Regions from separate parts of the Nocardia sp. NPDC058658 genome, predicted to be linked through region 1. Evidence: riboswitches for the same ligand, from Rfam matches in the RefSeq annotation. Region 1 holds a riboswitch; each other region holds the start of a gene.
What was found. Region 1 has a riboswitch for S-adenosylmethionine ahead of ACFWUP_RS27300 (ABC transporter substrate-binding protein). Riboswitches for the same ligand answer to the same signal wherever they lie in the genome.

Region 2: another riboswitch for S-adenosylmethionine. It lies ahead of ACFWUP_RS24510 (bifunctional o-acetylhomoserine/o-acetylserine sulfhydrylase); the one in region 1 lies ahead of ACFWUP_RS27300 (ABC transporter substrate-binding protein).
Region 3: another riboswitch for S-adenosylmethionine. It lies ahead of ACFWUP_RS18755 (amino acid ABC transporter permease); the one in region 1 lies ahead of ACFWUP_RS27300 (ABC transporter substrate-binding protein).

The regions. Positions count from the first base shown of each region.
Region 1 is NZ_JBHXRR010000027.1:8,248-13,558, forward strand. Features, by position in the region: gene ACFWUP_RS27290 (MFS transporter) at 1-609, opposite strand, end outside; gene ACFWUP_RS27295 (FMN-dependent NADH-azoreductase) at 587-1,213, opposite strand; SAM riboswitch class IV at 1,431-1,545, shown strand; gene ACFWUP_RS27300 (ABC transporter substrate-binding protein) at 1,565-2,713, shown strand; gene ACFWUP_RS27305 (ABC transporter permease) at 2,713-4,548, shown strand; gene ACFWUP_RS27310 (ABC transporter ATP-binding protein) at 4,529-5,311, shown strand, end outside.
Region 2 is NZ_JBHXRR010000021.1:77,890-83,200, forward strand. Features, by position in the region: gene ACFWUP_RS24505 (homoserine O-acetyltransferase) at 1-587, opposite strand, end outside; gene ACFWUP_RS24510 (bifunctional o-acetylhomoserine/o-acetylserine sulfhydrylase) at 584-1,900, opposite strand; SAM riboswitch class IV at 1,984-2,094, opposite strand; gene ACFWUP_RS24515 (TetR family transcriptional regulator) at 2,159-2,878, opposite strand; gene ACFWUP_RS24520 (MFS transporter) at 3,013-4,506, shown strand; gene ACFWUP_RS24525 (NADP-dependent isocitrate dehydrogenase) at 4,778-5,311, shown strand, end outside.
Region 3 is NZ_JBHXRR010000012.1:77,371-82,681, reverse strand. Features, by position in the region: gene ACFWUP_RS18780 (LppM family (lipo)protein) at 1-208, shown strand, start outside; gene ACFWUP_RS18775 (glycosyltransferase) at 210-1,382, shown strand; gene ACFWUP_RS18770 (AbrB/MazE/SpoVT family DNA-binding domain-containing protein) at 1,457-1,792, shown strand; gene ACFWUP_RS18765 (hypothetical protein) at 1,876-2,085, shown strand; gene ACFWUP_RS18760 (hypothetical protein) at 2,142-2,855, opposite strand; SAM riboswitch class I at 3,098-3,190, shown strand; gene ACFWUP_RS18755 (amino acid ABC transporter permease) at 3,289-4,179, shown strand; gene ACFWUP_RS18750 (amino acid ABC transporter ATP-binding protein) at 4,176-4,937, shown strand; gene ACFWUP_RS18745 (ABC transporter substrate-binding protein) at 4,970-5,311, shown strand, end outside.

The DNA.
Region 1 (5,311 bases):
CGTCGATGCTGTCGAGTCGGCGCGTCGCCCTGGTTCGAGTACCGCCCGCAACAGCAGTGCCGAGATCGCGAAACCCGCCGCGCCGACCACGAACACCGCTTGCCAGCCGAACGCGGCGTCGACGAGTTGCGCGAACACCTGCGCGAGCACGCCCGCGCCGAGGAACGAGCTGGTCAGGCAGGTCAGGGCAAAGACCCTGCGCTCCGGCGCGATGCGTTCGGCGAGGTAGGCGAACGCGGCCGGTGCGAAGAACGAGGCCGTCAACCCCTGCACCACCCGCGCGGTGATCCCGGCTCCGAGACTCGGTGCCGCGATCACCGCAAGGGTGGACAAGGCCGTCGCCGCCAGACCCCCGACGATCACCGGGCGGCGTCCCCATCGGTCCGACAGCGGGCCGGTGACGAGGAAGCCTGCGCCGTAGGCGAGCCCGAAGGCAGTGGTTGTCCAGGTCACCGCGGCGCGGGTGGTGTCCCACGCCGCGGCCAGCTCGCCGAGCACCGGCAGCACCACGTAGAGCTGTCCGACGACGAGAATCCCGACGGCACAGATCGTCGCGACCGTCCGCCCCGTCGGCGCCCATGTCGCTTCAGTAGTCGCCGGCGAGCTCACGCGCCCGCTCCTGCGCGGCAGCGAACCCGACCTGCGGGTCCTCGGTGAGCACGGTGGGCGCGAAGCGGATCTCGGCGACGTCCTTCACGCCGATGAATCGCAACCAGTCGTGCACGAACGGGGTGGCGAAGTCGCTGCCGAACTGGATCGGCACGCCCGGCTGGTGCACGCCACTGGTGAACACCGTGACCGCGCGCTTGCCTTCCAGGAGCCCGCTGTAGCCGACCTCGGGATCGAAGCCGAATGCCCAGCCGGGCTGGGTGATGATGTCGATGTACTGCTTGAGGATGTAGGGCACGCCGTGATTCCAGATCGGGAGGTTGACGACGTAGAGGTCGGCGGCGGCGAACCGGTCGAAGACGGTGCGGGCCTGTTCCCAGGCGGCGACCTGTTCGGGGGTCTGTTCGGAGCCGGTGAACACGGCCAGTTTGGCCGCGGCGGCGTCGGTGCCGAAGTCGGGCAGTCCGGCTTCGAACAGGTCGAGCGTGTCGACCTGCAAGTCGGAATCCTTCGCTGTGAGCGCTTCGGTGAAAGTGGTTGCGATAGCACGGGATTGGCTGAGTTCGCCGCGTGCGGAGGCGTTGATGTGCAGCAGTGTGGTCATGAGAAAAGAAGTACCGAGCACGGCGAACCGCGACAATGATTTGTCGCACGCTGCGCGGATTGTCGAGTGCGCGCCGCAGTTTTTGTCTCGAGCTGATCGCAAAACACCCCGCGCCGAATCGTCGCAGCTAGCGCCGTATCCGAGTGCCGCGCAACCACATCGAGTACCCCGAAGTCGAAAAGGCCACGCCCGAATCCGCTGCTAGATTTCGGCCCACGGTCACGAGTATCAGCACGTTCGAGCCCCGGCTCGCTGATCGGCAACCCTCGCTTGCGGTGGGGTGCCCCGGGTGACGACCAGGCGATATCGATCGGGTATCGCAAGCGCTGTCTTCACGAAGGAAAACCAGCAATGAGCAAGTTCTCTCTCGGCTCGCGCCGTGGTCTCAAAATTGTGGCGGGTGCGCTGGCCGTGGCGGCTGCGGTCGCCGGGTGCAGTGACAGTAGCGAATCTACAGACGGCCCTGTCTATTTCGGCATCTCCGGCCCGAAGACCGGCCCCTCCGCCGAGTACGGTCGCCTGTGGCAGCAGGGTTTCGATCTGGCACTGGACGAGATCAACGCGGCGGGCGGGATCAACGGCCGCAAGGTCGAATTGAAGTGGGAGGACTCGCAATCCGACCCCAAGCAGACCGTCCCGATCGCCACCAAGTTCGTCGACGACAAGTCCATCATCGCCGAGCTCGGCGACTTCTCCTCGCCCGCCTCGATCGCGGCCTCGCCGATCTACAACCGCGGCAAGCTCGTTCAGTACGGCTTCACCAACTCCGCCGTCGACTTCACCAAGGCGGGCAACTACTCGTGGAGCCCCTCGATCACCCTCGATGTGTTCCAGGAACGCAATGCGCAGTGGGTGTCGACGAAGGCCAAGAAGGTCTCGGTCGTCTATCTCGAAACTGATTGGGGCAAGCAGGCTTTCAGCCTGTTCGAGAAGTTCGCCGCGCAGAAGGGTGTCGAGGTCGTGTACTCCTCGCCGATCCTGCCCGACTCCACCGATGTGAAGCCGATCCTGATCAAGGGCCGCGAAGCCGACCCCGAGGCGTTCGTGCACCTCGGTTACGGCCCCGACGGCGCGCTGGTGGTCAAGCAGCTGCGTGACGTGGGCTTCTCCGGCCAGTTCTTCGGCGGCCAGAACACCCCGCAGTTCATCTCGCTGGCGGGCGCGGCGGCCGAGGGCGACATCGTCAACGGCGTCTTCAGCCCGGCCGACCCGGACCCGAAGGTGCAGGACTTCGTCACCAAGTTCCGCAAGAAGTTCAACACCGATCCGGGCGACTTCAACGTCTACGCCTACGACGCCGTCAATGTGCTCGTCCAGGCCGCGAAGAAGGGCGGCGCGACGCGCGAGGGCATCCTCGAGGGACTGAAGACCGAGACCGCGTTCACCGGAATCGGTTTGGGCACTTTCGCTTTCGATCAGGAGACGCGTCGCCCCAAGGGCGTGTCCCCGCGTGAGCTGGTGCTCGAGGATGGCAAGTTCGTGCCGACCGGCAACCGCTGATGTTCGACACACTCATCGCCGGTGTGGTCCACGGCAACGCGTACGCGCTGCTCGCCGTGGGCATCACCCTTATCTTCGGCGTCACCAATGTCATCAACTTCGCGCACGGCGCGGTGTTCGCCCTCGGTTCCATGCTCGGCTGGTGGCTGATCGCCGAGCAGGGCTTTCCTCTGTGGCTGACCATCGTGCTCGTGGTCGCGGCCACCGCCATCGTCGGCATTCTCATCGATCTGCTGGCGGTGCATCCGCTGCGCAAGGCACCGGCCATCGGGGCGCTGTTGGCGACGGTGGCGGCTGGGTTGATCATCGAGAACCTGACCCAGATCGTGTTCGGTCCCGACACCCGACCGTTCCCACAGGTGTTGCCCACCAACAACTTCCAGCTCGGCGGGGTCCGTTTCGGCACCTCCGACCTGGTGATGTTCGCGCTCACCCTCGTGGTGATGGGTGGCCTGGCCGGTTTCCTGCGGTTCAGCCGCTACGGCCTGGCCATCCGCGCCACCGCCCAGGACCCGGACGCGGCCGCGCAGATGGGCATCGGGGTCGCGCGGATCAAGCTGCTCGCCTTCGCGATCGCGTCGGGCCTCGGTGGTCTGGCGGGCATCTTCGTCGGCATCTACAACTCCAATATCTCCCCGCACAGCGGCACACTGGCCGGGCTCACCGGGTTCGTCGCGGCCACCATCGGCGGGCTCGGGTCCATTCCGGGCGCGGTGATCGGCGGGTTCTTGCTCGGCATCGTCGAAGGCTTCGGCATCTACACCTTCGGTGACGGTTACCGCGACCTGATCACCTTCGGCGTGCTGGTGGCGTTCCTGGTGCTGCGGCCCGGCGGCCTGCTGGCCAAGGTGCCCGCGATCAGCGCCGAACCGCTCACCGGCACCTTCCTCGGGATCGGGCGGCAGTTGCGGGTGCGCTGGTGGCATGCGGTCATCGTGTTCGCGGTCGCCGCGATCGTGGTGCCGCTGGTGGTCGACGACTACGCCATCGTGGTGGGCACCCAGATCCTGGCGTACGCGATCGTCGCGGTGTCGATGACGCTGGTGGCGGGCTCGGCCGGGCAGTTGGTGATCGGGCAGGCCGGTCCGATCGCGATCGGCGCCTACACCTCGGCCGTCCTCACGGTGAACCACGACTGGCCGTTCCTGGCCGCCGCGCTCGCCGGCGGAGTGCTGGCGGCGGTGATCTCCTCGGTGCTCGCCGCGCCGCTGTGGAATCTCAACGGGCACTATGTCGCGATCGCCACGCTCGGGATCGGCATCGTGATCGTGGCGGTGATCCGCAACTGGGAATCGCTCACCCGTGGTTCCTACGGCATCTTCGGCATTCCGGTGCCGAGCGTCTTCGGCCACGAGTTCACCGAGAACACCGAGGTGTATCTGCTCGACCTGCTGTTCCTGGCGGTCACCCTCGCGGTGGTGGTCGGGGTACAGCGCTCGCGCCTTGGCACCGCCCTGCGCGCGGTCGGCGCCGACGAGGTGGCCGCGCGTTCCTCCGGTGTCCCGGTGCGCGACTACAAGGCGCTGGCTTTCGCGATCAGCGCCCTGTTCTCCGGGATCGCCGGTGCGCTGCTCGCCCACCAGTACAGCTACATCGATCCGACCGTGTTCAACCTGCCCATGTCCCTGCTGATCATCACCATCCTCGTGCTCGGCGGGACCGGTTCGCCCTACGGCGCCGTGCTCGGCGCGGTGGTCCTGATCGGCGTTCCCGAGGCGCTGCGTCTGGCGCCGGAGGCTCGCATCCTGCTCTACGGCGTGGTGCTGCTGCTGATCATCCGGTTCCGTCCGCAGGGCGTTCTTGTGAGGAGTGAACGTGTCAGAGTCGCTGCTTGAACCGGTGCTGGCCGTGCGGGGGCTGCGTAAATCCTTCGGTGGTGTGCACGCGGTCGACGGTGTCGAATTCACCGTGGCGCCAGGCGAATTCGTGTCGATCATCGGGCCGAACGGGTCAGGGAAGACGACGACGGTGAATCTCATCTCGGGTCTGCTCCGCCCCGACGCGGGCACGGTCGAGGTCGCGGGCAAGCGGCTGCGGGCGGGCTCGCAGGAGGCCGCGGCGGGTGCGGGGATCGCGCGCACGTTCCAGAACGGGCGCGTGTTCGGCAGTCTCACCGTGCGCGAGAACGTCGAGATCGGCCTGCACACGACCCTCACCGCGGGGCGGCCGTGGCAGTCGCTGGCGCGATTCCCGGTGCTGCGCTGGCTTCCGCTGCTGGCCGAGACCGCACTGGCGCTGGTGCCGACGCCGGCGGTGCGGGCCGAGCGTCGCGCCACCGACGCGCTGGTCGACACCCAGTTGGCCCGTTTTTCCGAACGGCTGGCGCCCCGCGCCGAGAACAACGCCTACACCCTGTCCTACGCCAACCGCCGTCGCACCGAGATCGCCAGGGCACTGGCCCTTCGCCCCACGGTGCTGCTGCTCGACGAGCCGGCGGCGGGCATGAATCAGACCGAGACCGCCGAGGTCGGGGCGCAACTCGCCCAGCTGAAAGCGGGCGGGCAGACGATCGTGCTCGTCGAACACAAGCTGGAATTGGTGAACGCGCTGTCGGACCGGGTGCTCGTGCTCGACGAGGGCCGCGTCATCGCCGAGGGC
Region 2 (5,311 bases), on a different contig from region 1:
TGATCGGCCGTGGCACGAGCGCCGACGGCGAGGATGAGCGCCGCCGAGACCCGCTCGGGCAGACCGACGATCCACTCGAGCACGCGCATGCCGCCCATCGAACCGCCGACCACCGCGCCGAGCCGCTCGATCCCGAGCACCTCGAACAACTGCGCCTCGGCCCGCACCTGATCACGGATGGTCAGTGCGGGAAACCGTGCGCCCCAAGGCTTTCCGTCGGAGGCGAGCGAAGACGGGCCGGTGCTGCCCTTGCAGCCGCCGAGCACGTTGGTGGCGATCACGCACCACTCGTCGGTGTCGATCGGCGCACCGGGCCCGACCATGCCCTCCCACCAACCGGGTGCCCCGTCGGGCCCACCGACGACATGGGAGTCGCCGGTGAGCGCGTGTTCGACGAGCACCACATTGTCCAGTGCGGGGGAGAGCTCACCCCAGCGTTGCACCGCCAGCCGCACATCGGGAACAACGGCGCCGTTCTCCAGCGCCACCTCCCCGATGGCGACCACGCCGACTCGCCCGTCCGGCGGTGGCAACAGGTCCACCCCGGTTCCGGGTCGGGCGATCGGCGATTCGGTGCTCACGGTCACGTCGTCGCCGCCGCGAACCCGGCCCGGAGATCGGCCAGAATGTCGTCGATTCCCTCGATGCCCACCGCGAGCCTGACCAGGCCGGGAGTCACACCGGCCGCCAGCTGCTCGTCGGGCGTCAACTGCGAGTGCGTGGTCGACGCCGGATGAATCACGAGGGAACGCACATCACCGATGTTAGCTACATGGCTGTGCAGGCTGAGCGCGTCCACGAACTTCTTGCCCGCATCGACACCGCCCGCCAGCTCGAACGCCACGATCGCGCCCGCGCCCTTGGGTGCCAGCTCCTTGGCCCGCGCGTGCCAGGGCGAGGACTCGAGGCCGGCGTAGAACACCGCGTCGACACCCGGCTGCTCGGCGACGAACTTCGCGACCGTCTCGGCATTGCTGACATGCCGTTCGACCCGCAAGCTCAGCGTCTCGATGCCCTGGGCGATGAGGAACGCGTTGAACGGCGACACCGCCGCGCCCAGATCGCGCAGCAACTGCACGCGCGCCTTCAAAGCGAACGCGGGCGCGCCAAGATCGGCGAACACCGCACCGTGGTAGCTCGGATCGGCCTCGGTGAAACCGGGGAAGCGCGAGTTGCCGTCGGCATCGCGCACGGTCCAGTCGAACGTGCCGCCGTCGACGATCACGCCCGCAACGGCCGCGCCGTGCCCACCCAGGTACTTCGTCGCCGAATGCACGACGATGTCGGCGCCGTGGGCCAGCGGCTGGATCAGGTACGGGGTCGCGACGGTGTTGTCGACGATCAACGGCAGGCCGTTCGCGTGCGCCACACCGGCGATGCCGGGAATGTCGAACACCGCGCTGCTCGGGTTGGCGATGGTCTCGCCGTAGAACGCCTTGGTGTTGGGCTGGATCGCGGCTTCCCACTGCGCCAGGTCATCGGGGTCCTCGACGAACGAGACCGTGATGCCCAGCTTGGGCAGCGAGTAGTGGAAGAGGTTGTAGGTGCCGCCGTAGAGGTGTGGGCTGGACACGATGTGGTCGCCCGCGCTCGCCAGGTTCAGGATCGCGTAGGTTTCCGCGGCCTGGCCCGAGGCCAGCAGCAGGGCCGCGACGCCACCTTCGAGGGCGGCCACGCGCTGCTCCACCGCGTCCTGGGTGGGGTTCATGATCCGGGTGTAGATGTTGCCCGGCTCGGCGAGACCGAACAGCGCGGCGGCGTGATCGGTGTCGCGGAAGGCGTACGAGGTGGTCTGGTAGATCGGCAGGGCCCGCGCGCCGGTGGCGGCGTCGGGGGCCTGGCCCGAGTGGATCTGCTTGGTCTCGAAGGACCAGTTCTCGGGCAGGGAAAAGTCAGTCATGTCGTGCTCCAAATGGGTGTCAGCCGGGGGGATCTCGTCAACTGGGTCGGATCGACTGGCAACAACACATGGGGGCCTCCTGCAATGCGCGCTTGCTCTCGACTTTCGAGAGCCCGGTCATCACCCGGAGCACCCCACCGCAGCTGGAGGGTTGCCGACCAGCGAGCCGGGGCTTGGCGCTGGTACTCATGACCTTGCCGACATGTTAACCGGACATCCACCGCCCGCGGAAACTTCCCCCGCATTTCCCGCCGAAGATCACTCGTCGGGCGGTGTGCCGAGGCCGGGCGTGTCGTCGACCGGTGCGCCGCAGACGTGGCGCAGGCCGTGATAGGCGCGCAGGATCGCGTCGCGGGTCACCCGCACCGCTGCCTGGGGCGTCGAATGCAGCAGCGCTTCCTCGACATCGGCCATCGAGATGTGACACAGCATCTGCCAGGTGCCCGCCACCAACCGGACCATGAAGTCGTCCGGCGCCGTTCCCATCCGGTCCGCGAGCTCCGAGCACACCGCGACGTTCTTCTTCTCCGCGTACTCCAACGCTCGCGCGTTCACCGCCTGGCTGGCGCGCATGATCCGCTGCATCTGCAGGAACTGGCGCAGGAAACGCACGCCGTCGGCGCCCACTTCGGCATGGATCACCTGCAGGTAGGCCCCGCACAGCGCCTGCAGTTCGTTGCCAGGGGGTTGGGCGCGCAGCGCGGCGGCGACGGTGACCCCGAAATCGTCGATCGGGGCGAGCACGATGTCTTCCTTGAGCGGAAAGTACCGGTTGACGGTGCGCGGGGACACGTCGGCGCCCGCGGCGATCTGCTCGACCGTCGTCGCGTCGAAGCCCTGCGTATCGCACAGGTCGAGCCCGATCGCGACGATCGCCGCTTTGGTCTGCAGCTTTTTGCGTTCGCGCAGGCCCAGCGGCGCCTCGCCAGCCGGTTCGGCGGTCCGGTCAACGCTGATCGGAGAGGTCGAATCCAGCATGTCACCAGTCTACCCCGCTGCCCGTTCCATCTGTCGATACCTGCCAATTGGCGCGTTCAGACATTTTTCTCTTGACGCCAATTGTCGTGTGGTGCCAGTATTGGACGAACCTGATCGAGCGACGAGGAGTCCTGGTGACCGGCACCGAACTACAAGCGAAACATGTTGACAATCAACAGAATTCGATGCGGTGGTGGGCGCTGATCGTGCTCTCCGCCGCCCAGTTGATGGTGGTGCTCGATGCCACCGTGATCACGATCGCCCTGCCCTATGCCCAACGCGACCTCGGCATCAGTGAGGGCGACAAGCAGTGGGCGATCACCGCCTACACCCTGATCTTCGGCGGCCTGCTGCTGCTCGGCGGACGGATGGCCGACTACCTGGGCAGACGCCGGATCTTCCTGATCGGGCTGGTCGGCTTCGCCGCCGCGTCGGCACTGGCCGGACTCGCGCAGACCGGGGCGCAACTGTTCGTCGGCCGCGGTCTACAGGGCGCGTTCGCCGCACTGCTCGCGCCGGCGGCACTGTCGCTGCTGTCGGTGATCTTCACCGATGTGCAGGAACGGGCCCGGGCCTTCGCGGTGTTCGCCGGGATCACCGCAGGCGGTATCGCGTTCGGTCTGATCGTGGGCGGCGCGCTCACCGAGTTCGCGTCGTGGCGATGGACGCTGCTGATGAACACCCCGATCGCGCTCATCGCGGTGGTCGGTGCGCTGGCGGTGATCGTGCGCGATATTCCGGTGCCGCGGACCGGTGGTTACGACCTGCCCGGCGCCGTCACGGTGACCTTCGGTTTGATTTCGATCGTCTACGGATTCAGTCGCGCGGCCGAGGACGGCTGGCTGACCGGAAGTACCCTCGGACTGCTCGGGGTCGGCTTCGCGCTGTTGATCGCCTTCGTCGTCATCGAGGCGCGCTCGGCGAATCCGCTACTGCCGCTGCGTATTCCGGGTGAGATCAATCGCGGCGGGGCCTTGATCGCGGCGCTGCTCATCCCCATCGCGATGTTCGCCATGTTCTTGTTCCTGAGCTTCTACTACCAGAACACCTTGGGTTATTCGCCGCTGAAAGCCGGCATCGCGTTCCTGCCGTTCCCGGTGGGGATCGGGATCGCGGCGGGCATCACCAGTTCGCTGATGCCCAAGTTCGGGCCGCGCCCGCTGATGGTGGTCGGCGCGCTGCTCGGTGTCGCCGGGCTGGTGTGGCTGGCGCAGCTGAGCTACGGCGACGGGTATGCGGCGAGCGTGCTCGGCCCGCAGTTGCTGATGGCACTCGGCATGGGGCCGCTGTTCGTGGGAATGCAGGCCGTCGCGCTGCACCAGGTCGCCGACGAGGACTCCGGGGTGGCCAGTGCGCTGCTCAACGCCGCCCAGCAGATCGGCGGTGCGGTCGGCACCGCCCTGCTCACCACGTTGTCGGTGCAGGCCGCCAAGAACTACGCCACCGACAACCCCACCGTCGACCACCTCGTCGAACGCGCCTCCATCTACAGCTATGACGTGGCCTTCTATATCGGCGCCGGCTTCTTCCTGGTCGCGGCCGTCGTGATCGCGGCGATGATCCGCGACAAGCCGGAGAATCTCATCGAAGGTGACGAACGCCTGGCACAGGTCCCCGTCGCCGTCTGAGTTCGACCCAATGGTCCCGCGCAGCCCACTCGGCCGCGCGGGACCGTTGGCGCGTGATGGGTAAAGTGAGGGCTCCTCGCGCGCGTATCGCACAGTTCGCCCTCCCCTCGCGGTGAGGTAACACCTAGCAGTACGCTCGTCATGTTTGCACCACAACGTCCCGCAACCACCGCGGGGCATATACGGTTTGTTGGAATAGCTGGGGTCCGCTCACAAGCGTGTTCGCCTGGCCGTGCAATAAGGGCACCCACCGAGGAGGACACGAAGATCCATGTCCAAGATCAAGGTTGAAGGCACCGTTGTAGAACTCGACGGCGACGAGATGACCCGGATCATCTGGCAGTTCATCAAGGACAAGCTGATCCATCCCTATCTCGACGTGAACCTCGAGTACTACGACCTCGGTATCGAGTACCGCGACAAGACAGACGACCAGGTCACGGTCGACGCGGCCAACGCCATCAAGAAGTACGGCGTCGGCGTCAAGTGCGCCACCATCACCCCCGACGAAGCGCGGGTGAAAGAGTTCGGCCTCAAGAAGATGTGGCGCTCGCCCAACGGCACCATCCGAAACATCCTGGGTGGCACCATCTTCCGCGCGCCGATCATCATCTCCAACGTGCCCCGCCTGGTGCCCGGCTGGACCAAGCCGATCATCATCGGCCGTCACGCCTTCGGCGACCAGTACCGCGCCACCGACTTCAAGGTCTACGAGGCGGGCACCGTCACGCTCACCTTCACGCCCGAAGACGGCAGTGAGCCGATCGTGCACGAGGTCGTGAAGATGCCCGAAGACGGCGGCGTC
Region 3 (5,311 bases), on a different contig from region 1:
GCGCGCCGAGGTCAAATACGCCGACCCCAACACCCGCTCGTTCGCGGGCTGGGCGGGCATCGTCGGCGGCATCACCCTCGCCGTGGCCGCGCTGATCGCCGGGCTGGCGTTCCGCGACCGCAACCCCGCCCCACCACACGCCCCCCGCGGCGGTTTCTCCCCCTCGGAGATGTGGCGCGAGATCTCCCAACGCAGACTGGGCCGCTGACATGGGCGCGGCGGCCCGCTACCTGACCTGGGCAGGCACCGGCCTTGCCGCGCTCGGCGCGAGCACCGCCGCCTACAACCTGCTCACCCTGCGTACCCTGCCGCGCGGCGTCGCAGGCGTGATCGAACCGGTCACTGTCTGCGTGCCCGCCCGCGACGAAGCCGAGCGCCTGCCCGCCCTGATCGCCGACCTGCGGGCCCAGACCGGCGTCCCCCGCCTGCACGTGCTGATCCTCGACGACGCCTCCACCGACGGCACCTACGACGCCGCCCTGGCCGCGATCGCCGGTGACGAACGTTTTACTGTCCTGCGTTCGGCCGCCCATCCCGCTCCCGGCTGGACCGGCAAGGCCGCCGCGTGCGCGCGCCTGGCCGCCCGCACCGACGCGGCGGCCCTGGTCTTCGTCGACGCCGATGTGCGCCTGGCACCCCACGCCGTCGCGGCAGCGGTCACCGAATTGCGCAGGCGCGGAGCGGGTTTGGTCTCGGCCTGGCCGATCCAAGAAGCGGGTTCGACCACCGAACGCCTGGTCCAGCCCTTGCTCGCCTGGTCATGGGCATCGACCCTGCCCGTCGGCCCCGCCAACCACAGCCTGCGCCCCTCGACCGCCGTCGCCTGCGGCCAGTTCCTCGCCGTCGACGCCGAGGCCTACCGCGCCGCGGGCGGGCACGCGGCCGTAGCCGCCAGCGCCACCGAAGATCTCGACCTGGCCCGCTCGATGCGCCGAGCAGGCCACCGCACCGCCCTGGTCACCGCCGGCCCGGCCGCCAGCACCCGCATGTACACCGGCCCCGCCGAACTCACCGACGGCTACACCCGCTGGCTCTGGTCCGCCTACGGCGGCCGCCGCGACACCGGCACCGTCATCGGCATCCTCGCCGCCCTCGCCTACTGGATCCCCCCACTGGCCGCCCTACTCGGCCGCGGCCGAACCCGCCGCGCGGGAATCCTCGGCTACCTGGCCGCAGTCACCAGCCGCCTCACCGCCCGCACCATCGAAACCCGCCGCCCCCCAACACCTTCCGACCTAGCCTCAGCCCTGGCCCACCCGGTAGCAGTGGCCCACTACCTATCCCTGTGGACCCGCTCCCACCACCGCCACCAAACCGGCCGCCTCCGCTGGAAGCAGCGCCCCCTGGTCGCTCCCGACGAGGCCATCGCCCGCCGCGCCTGACCGAGTACCAGCTTGTCGACACAATTGGCGGCCGTCGACTTCTGTAGCACCGTTGCACCGCGCTACCCTGTGGCATGACCGCGATGAGCGTCCGTGCACGCATCCGAGGCAGTCGCCATCAAGTGACTCTGCCTCAGGAAATCCGTGCCGTCCTGCATGTTCGCGAGGATGACGAACTGGAATTCACGGTCAGCGAGGCTGGTGATGTCACGGTGCGCGGCTATCGGTCGATCCCGGTCGATCAGGCATGGTTCTTTACCCCGGAATGGCAGCGCAAAGAGCAAGAAGCTGACCAGGAACTGGCCGCGGGCGTCCCGCACGAGGTCTTCGAAGACGGTGACTCGTTCTTGCGAGGACTGGCCGCCTCCGCAGGCATCGACCTGGCCGAGATCCAGCCCGAGCGGCACTGATGCCCCCCTATGCCTGGTTGACGCTCTTCACCCGAGATTGGCAAAAGTTGACTCGCGATCAGCAAGTAGCCTACCTACGATCGGTGTCGATCCTGGTCGAAGATCTGCGCGCCGGAGCCGGGTTCCGCCCTGGACTGCGCGTCAAGAAGATGAAGGGCTACGACAACATCTGGGAGATGACGTGGGCGCCGGACGGGCGCGCGACGTTCAGTTACGGCGACTCGGTGACGACGGGTGAGGCCCCTGTGATCTGGCGGCGAATAGGCACACACGACATCTTCACCGCTCCATAAGCGAACGACTGTCGCCACGGAGGGTGCCTCAACCGCGCGACGGCGCCTGGCAGGTTTCAAGGAACCTCAGTGATGCCGACGGTCGGAAAGAAGAAGCACGACCGCCCCGCGTTGTCAGTGGTTCCGAAGACGGCAGCCAGCACAGTGCCACGCCCAGTGTCCACAGGCACCGCACGCACGCCACCGACGGGAACAGCGGCGAAGAGAAAGTCGCGAATCGCGTTTTCAGCCAGCGGCCGCAGTTCGACAGGAACCTCGGGCGGAACCATCGCCCGCACGATGTCGGCGATGGGCCCCATCGAAGCCATCCCGCCGCGGCCGGTGCTGATGTTGAGCCAGGCCACCTGCATCCCGGAGGTCTTCGTGGCGGCCGTGTCGGGGGCGAGTCCGTAGGGCAGGAAGGTGAACAGCGTCTGGCCGGACTTCACCGCCGACAGGTCGAGGCCTGGGATGGGCAGCGTGTTCGTCGGCCACGGACCCGGCACCGCACCCGCGACCGCCGGGACGAGGCCCGCGCCGTCACCGGTGCAGTTCGCGGCGACCGTCGGATAGAGGAACGGCTGAATACCCATGGCTTTCAGCGTCTCGACGACGGTCTGGTAGGCGCCGAGGAGATCGCCCGGACCCGCGGCTGGAGTGGTGCTCGGCGCGTCCCTGGTGACGGCGGGCGTCACCGGCGCGGCCGGTTCAGCGGCGGCCGATGGCGCGGTCAGCAGCAGCGCGGCGGCGCAGGCCGTCAGCGCGGTCAGTGTGGTGCAACGACGCCCCATGTTCACGACGTACTCCTCATCGACGCAGAGAAGGCCGACGCTACCGCCTGCGATGGGTGAATCAGGAGAGGTGAAGTAACCGACCGTTCGGCGCGTCGCAATCCCACAGCGAACCGAACCGGGGCAATTGTGGCCACCCCGGCGGCCGGTTCCAACCCCTGCGCTCACGCTGATTTCTACCGTTGCGACCACGACACCTGTGTCACATGCTGATTCAGCTCGGGCCGCGAGGCCGGCGAGCACAACCATCCAGAGCGACCGAGAGACCCGGCTCTACGACGTCGCAGCAACCCGCCCTTCGAGGGTGCGGGTGCTTCTGCCGGGATCGATGGAGGAGTTTTTCGTGCTGACCGCGTCCACTGTCTCCGGCGCCGAGACCGCCCCGCCTGGCGACGCGCCCGCTGAGCTGGAATCCGCAGGCGACCTACCCCGGATCGCCGGATCCTGGCACCCGTGGCGGTGGGTCGTAGCGGTGATCGCGCTGCTGCTGGTGGCACAGTTCGCTCACGGCCTGATCACCAATCCTGGCTGGGACTGGGGCACTTTCGCCCAGTACTTCACCGCGAAGTCGGTGCTGGCCGCCCTCCAGGTCACCCTCGAGCTGACGCTGTGGGGCACCGTCCTCGGTTTCGCGATCGGCACCCTGCTCGCGATCGGGCGAGTGTCGAACAATCCCGTGCTGCGGGTGATCGCCTGGACCTACATCTGGGCGTTCCGTTCGATCCCGCTGATCGTGCAGCTGCTGTTCTGGTTCAACATCGCCTACCTGTACCCCCGGCTGTCGGTGGGCATTCCGTTCGGGCCCGCGTTCTTCGACTTCGAAGTCAACGGCGTGATCAGCGGTTTCACCGCGGCGGTAATCGGCTTGGCCCTGCATCAGGCAGCGTATTCGGCCGAATTGATCCGGGCCGGTCTGCTCGCCGTCGACGGCGGGCAGTTGGAAGCCGCTGCGGCGCTGGGTATTCCGCGCTGGCGGCAGTTCCGCACCATCGTGTTGCCGCAGGCGATGCGCTCGATCCTGCCGAATGCGGCCAACGAGGTGATCAGCCTGTTCAAGGGCACCTCGATCGTGTCGGTGATGGCGATCGCCGAGCTGTTCTACCAGGTGCAGGTGATCTTCGGCCGCAACGGCCGGGTGGTGCCGCTGCTGATGGTGGCCACCGCCTGGTACATCGTGCTCACCACCGCGCTGACGATCGTCCAGTTCTACATCGAACGCCATTACGCCAAGGGCGCGCAGCGTGAGTTGCCGCCGACACCGTGGCAGCGGGTTCGCGCCAAGGTCACCGAGATCGCCGTCGCACCCCGAGGAGCCACCCGATGACCGCCGCGGTACAGGCACGGGGAATCCGTAAGTCCTACAACGGAGCCGAGGTGTTGCGCGGTGTCGATCTGGCGGTGCGCACCGGCGAGGTGGTGGCGTTGATCGGGCCGTCCGGGTCGGGCAAGTCCACCTTGCTGCGGGTGCTGAACCACCTCGAGGCGCAGGACGCGGGCACCGTGCACGTCGACGGCACACTGATCGGCTACCGGCAGCGCGGCAACACACTGCGTCCGCTGCCCGACCACGCGGTGCGCGCCCAGCGCAGCCGGATCGGCTTCGTGTTCCAGCAGTTCAACCTGTTCCCGCATCTCACGGTGCTCGACAATGTCGTGCTGGCCCCGGTCGCGTCGCAGGGTCGTCCGCGCGCTGAGGTGGTCACCGAGGCGAAACAGCTCCTCGACCGGGTGGGACTCGCCGATTTCGCGGATGCCTACCCCCGCAGGCTCTCCGGCGGACAGCAGCAGCGTGTCGCCATCGCGCGGGCCCTGGCTCTGAAACCGCAGCTGATCCTGTTCGACGAACCCACCTCCGCACTCGACCCGGAACTGGTCGGCGAGGTCCTTGCCGTGATCCGCGATCTCGCCTCCACCGGCACCGCCCTGGTGATCGTCACCCACGAAATCGGGTTCGCCCGTGAGGTCGCCGACACGGTCGTCTTCCTCGACGAGGGACAGATCGTGGAACAGGGCGACGCCGCCACGGTCCTCGACCATCCCGAACATCCACGCACGCAGGCATTCCTGTCGCGCGTGCGCTGAGTAACCCTTCCCACGAACAGGTTTCGACACTGATGAAGCTCTCCACACTGATCGGCATCATTTCCGCGGCCACCCTGCTGACCGCGAGCTGCGCCGATCCCGAGTCCGCTGACACCGTGCAGGCGGGCGCGGTCACCTTCGATCTTTCGCCGACCCAGGAGGGACGGGTGCGTGCGGCGAAGGTCGACGCGATCGCCGCCGAAGTGCCGCAGGCGATTCGGGATCGCGGCACCCTCGTGGTGACCGGCGCGGGTACGTCGGCGCCGCCGCTGCGGTTCTACGCCACCGACAACAAGACGGTCGTCGGATCCGAAGTCGACTTCGCCTCCCTGGTCGCCGACAAGCTCGGGCTGAAACTGGATGTGCAGGTGGCC